Regions from separate parts of the Colwellia sp. Bg11-12 genome, predicted to be linked through region 1. Evidence: predicted binding sites of a transcription regulator. Region 1 holds the regulator's gene; the other holds the start of a gene.

Region 1 (4,182 bases):
AAATGAATGAAAAACTTTCACTGGCTATTTATATCGCTGAGTAAATAGGCTAATTTTTCAATATTAGCATTCGATAATTGTCGATAATCAAAATAGGGGCACACAATTAAATTTTTAGCTTTATCAATAGCAAATTGCTCATCTAACCAAGTGAAATTAGCGGTTAGCTGGCCTGTCGATAGCAAATGCTTCGCATAAGTTCTTCCACAAATAATATGCAGGGTTTGCTTAGCGGTTGATAACTGAGGTGGAGAGAAAAATAAAGCCGTTTGTGAGTTGTGTTGAAGTAAATAGTTATCACGGTATTTTTGCCAAGATGGTGCAAGTGTTGAATAGTTGAATTTTTCTTTATCGAGTGCATAAAGTAACTTCGCATAAACATTAAATACTTTACGCCAGCCATTGCCGCAAGCTTGATTAACCATCTCTATTTCGCCCAAGGTTAGCGGCGATAGACAAGATAACTGTTGATATTCAAGCATACTTGGCCTGTTGCCAATATACACAGCGATAGTAAAGCTTGAGCAGCCTAAACCAATAACATTCAATGGTACTTAACTCATTTTACGTGGGGGTATGTTGAATTGTAAATTTATAATCGAGACAAGTAAAACGTCCTTAAAACCTTTTTGTTTGAATGTATGTAGTTACTGGCAAAGTTAGATCGATTGAAGATTATCAATGTCTACCAGATAACTAATATAAAATGTTAATATCGTATAGCTTTCTATGGCTATTTAAAGGTCCACGCGAGAAGTTTATCGAAAACAATGACATTCCAAGAGTAATGGCTTCAAATTTTGTTGGAGAAAACCGTTTTATATTTTATATTTGTGGCAGCTAAAAATATATTGCTTAGCTGCTGTTTAACCTGACTACAGTATCAATAATGAATTCTAAAAAAACATAATGGAGCGGAGTTATGAATGAAAAAATTGCAGCACTTAAGTCAGAATTAGCGCTTCTTAAAGAACAGTTTACTAAAAAAATTACTGATGCAGAAATTCGTTTAAAAAATATGATTGAACAAGACAGCCTAGATACTTCGGTTGAACGTGGCTATAAAATTCAAGCCTCTTTTGAAGAGCCCGCAGATTCTTTATCTAACGGAGAATGTGTCATTTTGCTGCATGGGCTTGCACGTTCGGCTAATTCCATGAAATCTATTGAAAAAAGATTGCTGGCAGAAGGCTATTTTGTGATAAATATCAACTACCCTTCTAGAGATTATTCGATAGAAGAGTTGGCTGAAAAAGTGATTTCTAAAGCGCTATTAATTTGTGAAAATCGTCAAGTTAACTTCGTTACCCATTCAATGGGGGGTATATTAGTTCGCCAATACTTAAGTATGCACAAAATACCCAATTTAAATAAAGTCGTTATGCTAGGCCCACCAAACAATGGCAGTGAAGTTGTTGATAAGCTTAGAAATGCACCTGGTTTTAGTTTTATAAATGGTGATGCGGGTATGCAATTAGGTACTGGCGAATTAAGTATCCCTAGCAATCTTGGAGATGCTAATTTTGATTTGGGTGTTATTGCCGGTAATCAGAGCATTAACTGGATATTATCCACACTTATTCCGGATAAGGATGACGGTAAAGTTTCTGTTGCTAGTACCAAGATTCGTGGCATGAATGATCATATTGAAATGGAAACTACACATCCTTTTATGATGAAAAATGAAAAAGTGATTGAGCAAGTTATTCATTATTTAAAATCAGGCAATTTTCAAAAATAATTACCCCAGAAAGCTTGCCTTTAATAACGACCTGTATATACTCACAGTAACAACTGTGTAAATTTACAGGCTTATCTTATGCTAAATGAAATCAGCGAATTACGCCCATTAACGAATCGACAGCAACAAGTTTTTGATTTGATCAAAGAAAAAATAAGCGAAACGGGTATGCCGCCAACGCGTGCTGAAATAGCCAAATTTTTTGGCTTTAAATCAGCTAACGCAGCGGAAGAGCACTTAAAAGCTTTAGCGAAAAAAGGCTATATAGAAATGTTGCCAGGTACGTCTCGTGGAATTCGTTTAACAGAAAAATTAATGGAAGAAGCGGGTTTACCCTTAATTGGTCGAGTCGCTGCAGGCGAACCTATTTTGGCTGAAGAGCACGTGGAAGATCATTATAAAGTTGATGGTAATTTATTTCATCCATCAGCTGATTATTTGCTTAGAGTAAATGGCGAAAGTATGAAAAATATTGGCATACTTGACGGTGATTTATTAGCGGTACATCAAACAACAGATGTACAGAACGGCCAAGTAATCGTTGCCCGAGTAGAGGAAAATGTAACGGTTAAACGTTATAAACGAGAAGGCAATATCGTTTATTTACATGCTGAAAATGAAGACTTCTCTCCCATAAAAGTTGATTTAGCCGTACAAGAATTTAATATTGAAGGTCTTGCTGTGGGGGTTATTCGTTCAGGAGACTGGATGTAACTTTGTTCACATACCCGCACTATATTTAAGCGATATTTAACGATTAAAAGTTAAGTATCTCTTAAACCTTTTAGTTTAATATTTTTTGCATATTTCAATGAAAATTTATGCATCAACACTTGCCTAATGTAATCCAATCTTTATGTTCCCATATATTGGTAAAGTTTAGCTTTCTCTTCTTTCGTACGCTTTTTATACAAACCTATCTCTTTTCTAATAATAATTCATATTTTAAGCTCGATTTAAACCACCTTATCTTTTTTTGTTTAAAAAATACTCACCTCCTCTCTTTACAACGAGTACCTTCGTATTTAATTGTTTATTTTTAATACTGTAGCTACAGCCCTTTGTTAATAGACTTTAGCCTATATTAGAGTTGATACTCTATTGTTTTTATTGGCTTTTATTTTAAATTAGCTCGATTTTTAATTTGACCCAGATCAACTTTTAAGTAATTCTAGATTGGAAAGTGTACAAATATAAATATAAGGCGATGTTGTAAACGCATATTGGTTGACAACAAAATTGCCAAGAAAATAATAAAAATCCGTATCTAAGGATGTATGTTGTCCTAGGTATCAAGTTTTAAACTTTTATAGGGTGAAGGAGATGTCGTGTGAAAAGACGTAACCTAGGTTGGCTGTCGTTGGGGAGTGTTCTTTCCAGTTCAGCTTGGGCAGATATGCAATTAAATCTGACCAAGGGTGTAACAGAAGTAAGTCGAGATGTTTACGATTTGCATATGTTAGCAATGTATATATGTGTAGCAATCGGTGTGGTTGTTTTTGGTGCTATGTTTTGGTCAATGGTGTTTCATCGAAAATCCAAAGGAGCTAAGTCGGCTGATTTTCATGAAAGCACAAAAGTAGAAATTCTCTGGACAGCAATTCCTATTGTCATTCTTATTGCCATGGCTGTACCAGCAACTAAAACACTCATTGATATGGAAAATAACGCGGATTCTGACGTTACCATTCAAATCACAGGTTCTCAGTGGAAGTGGCATTATAAATATTTTGATCAAGATATTGAGTTTTATTCTGTTCTATCAACGCCTCGTGAACAATATGAAAATCAACAAGGGAGTACGGCTGTTAAAGGCGAAAATTACCTTCTTGAAGTTGATAAACATCTGGTTATTCCCATCAATAAAAAAGTACGATTTTTAATTACCTCTGACGATGTTATTCATGCTTGGTGGGTACCGGCTTTTGCAGTAAAGCAAGATGCTAATCCAGGATTTATAAATGAAGCTTGGACCAAGGTTGATAAACCTGGCATTTACCGAGGTCAGTGTGCTGAGCTTTGTGGTAAAGATCACGGTTTTATGCCCATTGTTGTCGAAGTGAAAACAGAAGCTGATTATGCTCTCTGGCTTGATGAGCAACGCGAAATTAATGCGCAAGCTGCAGCCGCTGAAAAAGCATCTCTTACTGCCTCAGCATCAATGGACGAATTAATGACTCTGGGTGAAACCACTTATGTTGCCTATTGTGCTGCTTGTCATCAAGTTTCTGGTGTGGGTTTACCTCCTGCCTTTCCTGCACTTAAAGGGAGTGCTGTCGCTACAACGGGCAGTATTGCAAAACATATTGATATTGTTTTGAACGGTAAAGCGGGTACAGGCATGCAAGCTTATGGCAAACAGTTGAGCATGAAACAAATCGCTGCTGTTGTTACCTATGAGCGTAATGCTTGGGATAACAATACTGGAGATGCAGTACAAG
Region 2 (4,182 bases), on a different contig from region 1:
AATTCATAATAATTTTTATTGCTTGCGACAATGCGGCATTGTTATCTTTTTTAGCGATATCTCGCTCTAGCCAAAGCTCATTAATAATGTCAGGTAAGAAGTGTTTATCTCTAGAAAAATAAGCGCCATCAAAACCTTTAATGCTGTTTTCGGGTGATTTTAGCCCTTCAATTAAGCCCATAGGATCAATATTAAAGCTTCGAATAATAGAGGGGTAAAGACTTTTAAAATCAAGTACGAGCACATTTTTATATAACCCTGGAATGGAATCCATCACATAACCACCCGGAGAAACTAACCCTTGTAAACCATCACCCATATTGGGCGCAATATAACCACTACGATGAAGTTTAGGTAAATATAAATTGGTAAAGGCAGCAACCGAACCACCAATTCTGTCTATTGATAATCCCGTTAGTTTTGCTCTTAAACGGGTAAACTCGAGTAATAAGGACTGCTCAAAAATAAGCGTAACTAAATGGCAATCTTCAAGGTTATAAGCGGCTAAGGCGAGTTTGTCATGAGCAAAATTGTTGTTGATTTCTTGCATTCTGTTGTCTACATCATCGACCTTTTTCCCTTTTCCTAATAATGCATTTGCAACAAAATCAAGGGAAAAGCTTGGGAAATTATAAGTCGCATTTTTTAATAAATCGATTCCATCAAGTACCACTCTGCCAGCGACATCAATAAATTTTTGTTCATTTTGGCTCCCCCCAGCAGATCGGGTACGCCAGCGTGGCGACTGGTAATTACGGCCAATATTAAAGGCAATATTGTGGATGTCACAACGTTTTTGTAATAAATTAAAATCGAAATTAATGACGTTCCAGCCAATAAAGATATCAGGGTCGTGAGCCTTTACCCAAGCGATCAGTGCCGTTAAAAGCGCTTGCTCATTGTCGACCCAAACGATGTGCTCAGCGATCTCGCGGGCTTCTTCATCAGATAATTTTGACTGCTTTTTTTTTGCTAAGACATTATTGTGATCACCGATCATCAAAACACACTTTATCGGCTTTCCATCAGACATTTTATGAGAGTGTAATCCAATAGAATAAAGCTCTCCTGCCATGGAACACTCGATATCGATAGATACCATGGTTAACGCAATATCATCAAGTGACTGAGTTTTATCCGTTGCGCGACATTTATCGCTGTGAAAGGTAGGAAAATTACTTTTTTGATGGCCCAATGTTGGCAGCGTGATAGGTTTAACGTTTACTTGGGTAATAAATTCAATACCTGAGGTAATAAAACGCTCCATTAAAAAACGTTCATCGGGGCGAAAATCGTCTTCATAACATTTAATGTTATGTTGTTTTAATATATCGCGCGCCCGATAAAACTCACGTATCGTTGAAAAGTAAAAACCGCTGACCAATTGCTGATTAAATGTTTTAAGGGCAAGAGGGCTAACTTTCGCTGTGGCTATTCTTTTTGTTGATAAGAGTATTTGTGCTTGCTCTTGTTGAGTTTGCTCAACAAAAAATAACGCTTGCTGATGCTGTACAATAACATTAACAGCACCTTGTAACGTTTTAACCCATAGCGACAATTCTATACCCTGCTTGGTATCATAGGCTTGGCGGGTTAATAAAAAACCATAATTCGAGCGAGGCGTTAATTTTTCTGCAGTTAATGACATTAATTATTTTAATTCGTGGCGTAAAACGATAAACTGTTAATATATACAGCAGTATATACCCATACTATTTGAAGATACAAGATTCAGCAGACATAAGTAGGATGAGTATACCAACCAATGAACCCTAAATGGCTACCAGCATGCTAAGCGATAAAATAAAAGAAGCAATTCGCACGTCGTATAAAACCATCGGTGAAAATCTAGAAAATTTTCATCCGAGAAAACAGCAAACTTTTTTAATTGCCGAGATAGCTAAAACATTAGCGGGTGAATACGACAAAACGCGAAAAATTATTACCATTGAGGCAGGCACCGGTACTGGTAAATCTTTAGCGTACTCATTAGGCGCTATTCCGTTAGCGATGTCACGCCAAAAAAAGGTCTGTATTTCTACCGCTACCGTCGCCTTACAAGAGCAGTTAGTTGACAAAGATTTACCTTTCTTAAAAAAGCACTCAGGTCTGGACTTTAACTTTACCTTAGTCAAAGGTCGCCAACGCTATGTTTGTCGTCAAAAGCTAGCCCTTGCAGTGAGTCAAGATGATTCACCACAAGCCGGCTTCACCTTTGCGCAAAAACCCAATGCCACCGATATAAAGTTATTACATCATTTGCATAAAGCGTTAACGGATAACAAATGGCAAGGCGATCTTGATTCTTGGGCAGATCCGGTGCCCCATCATTTATGGCAACAAATTCAATGTGACAAACATAGCTGTTTAAAGCATTTAGCTGAACACACTCATTGCCCTTTTCATAAAGCGCGAGAAACCATGGATTCAGCCGATGTGTTGGTGATTAACCATAGTTTATTACTCGCTGATTTAGAGCTTGGTGGTGGCGTTATTTTACCGTCGCCAGAAGACACTTTTTATATTATTGACGAAGCGCATCATTTGCCCAAGGTAACTCGAGATCATTCAAGTGCCAATGTTACGATTAAAGGCGCCATTGACTGGCTAACCAAGTTAAAAGAAACTGGCGATAAAATGGCTAAGCTCATTAAGTCGAATTCAGCCATTTCACCTTCTTTGAAATTAGGTGACGATTGCCAAGATTTATTAATGGAAATGCAAAAGGTATCCAGTTTTATCGAAAATAATCAGGCGTTATATTTTAATGAAAAAGCTAAAGAGAATAGCCGTTTTTCCCGTGATGACGAAGCAGCATTATACCGTTTTGAAAATGGCATCATTCCGCAAAATTTAAAAAATTGGGCTGAAGATTTAGCCGAGCTCAGTAAAAAATGTTTAGCCCACTGCAACAAACTCTACAATTTACTGATGGAATCAGTTAAAGACGGTGATTGCCAAATGTTTTTAGCTGAGCCATTGTTGGCTGAAGCGGGATTTATGATCCAACGCTTAGAAAATTTCAACTCGCTTTGGAAAATGTATGCAAAAACAGACAATGAAAAAGGCGCTCCCATGGCGAGATGGTTAGAGAAGCTAACCGGAAAACGCAGTGATTTTTTAGTGTCGGCCTCTCCCATTGAAGTTGGTTTTACGCTTGAAGATATTCTTTGGTCAAAATGTGAAGGAGCTGTTTTATGTTCAGCCACCATTTTAGCACTGAATTCCTTTGATCATTTTCGTCGTCAAGTCGGTTTACAAACGAATGACGGCACGCAATATCAAAAAGTTGATTCTCCGTTTGATTATCAAAATAATGCGCAACTTGTAATCGCTAAAATGAAAAATGAGCCCAGTAGCCCACAATTTACTGATGAATTAATTACTGAATTGCCTGCATTAATTAAGCAAGAAAAAGCCTGTTTAGTGCTATTTTCTTCGTACTGGCAAATGGAACAAGTGGCTAAAGCGTTGCGAGAGCAACACAAAATGGACATACAAGTACAAGGTGAACAGTCGCGTCAGCATATTATTGAAGCCCATAGAAAACGCTGCGACGAAGATAAAGTGAGTATCATTTTTGGCACGCAAAGTTTTTCTGAAGGTTTAGATTTACCAGGTAAATATTTAACGAATTTAATTATTACTAAATTACCCTTTTCTGTTCCTACCTCTCCGGTTGAAGAAGCCCAAGCTGAGTACATTACCACTAAAGGGGGGAATCCTTTTATGTCAATTTCGGTACCAGAAACATCAAAAAAACTAATTCAAGCAACAGGACGTTTACTGCGCAATGAAAAAGATACTGGTATTATCACCTTAATGGATAAACGTTTAGTCACCAAACGATACGGTAAACAATTACTTGATTCTTTACCCCCATATCGAATTATTTCAAAAGGATAAACTGTGACTGATTTCACTAAAACGATAAAAGCGTCAAACTCAACCAATCGTCGACTATCGAAGGGTCGTTCATTAAAAGACATTAAACCTCGCCCTGCTCCTGCCGATCGAGTTTTGGTACTTTTTAATAAACCGTTTGATGTGCTCTCACAATTTACTGACGACCAGCAGCGTAAAACGTTGAAAGACTTTATTCCGGTAAAAGATGTCTATGCAGCGGGCCGTTTAGACCGTGACAGTGAAGGATTATTGTTACTAACAAACGATGGTAAATTG

What was found. Region 1 encodes LexA, which represses DNA repair genes until DNA is damaged. Its sites were predicted from a motif close to TACTGTATNNNNATACAGTA; they were not measured.
Region 2: a site for LexA is predicted at 1,680-1,699, ahead of H4J39_RS01255 (DNA polymerase II). Genes of this name have one in related genera too.

Annotation. Positions count from the first base shown of each region.
Region 1 is NZ_JACGUZ010000059.1:252,970-257,151, forward strand. Features, by position in the region: gene H4J39_RS07040 (DUF6942 family protein) at 18-548, opposite strand; gene H4J39_RS07045 (alpha/beta fold hydrolase) at 923-1,741, shown strand; gene lexA (transcriptional repressor LexA) at 1,820-2,455, shown strand; gene coxB (cytochrome c oxidase subunit II) at 3,072-4,182, shown strand, end outside.
Region 2 is NZ_JACGUZ010000046.1:45,311-49,492, forward strand. Features, by position in the region: gene H4J39_RS01255 (DNA polymerase II) at 1-1,648, opposite strand, end outside; gene dinG (ATP-dependent DNA helicase DinG) at 1,789-3,906, shown strand; gene H4J39_RS01265 (pseudouridine synthase) at 3,931-4,182, shown strand, end outside.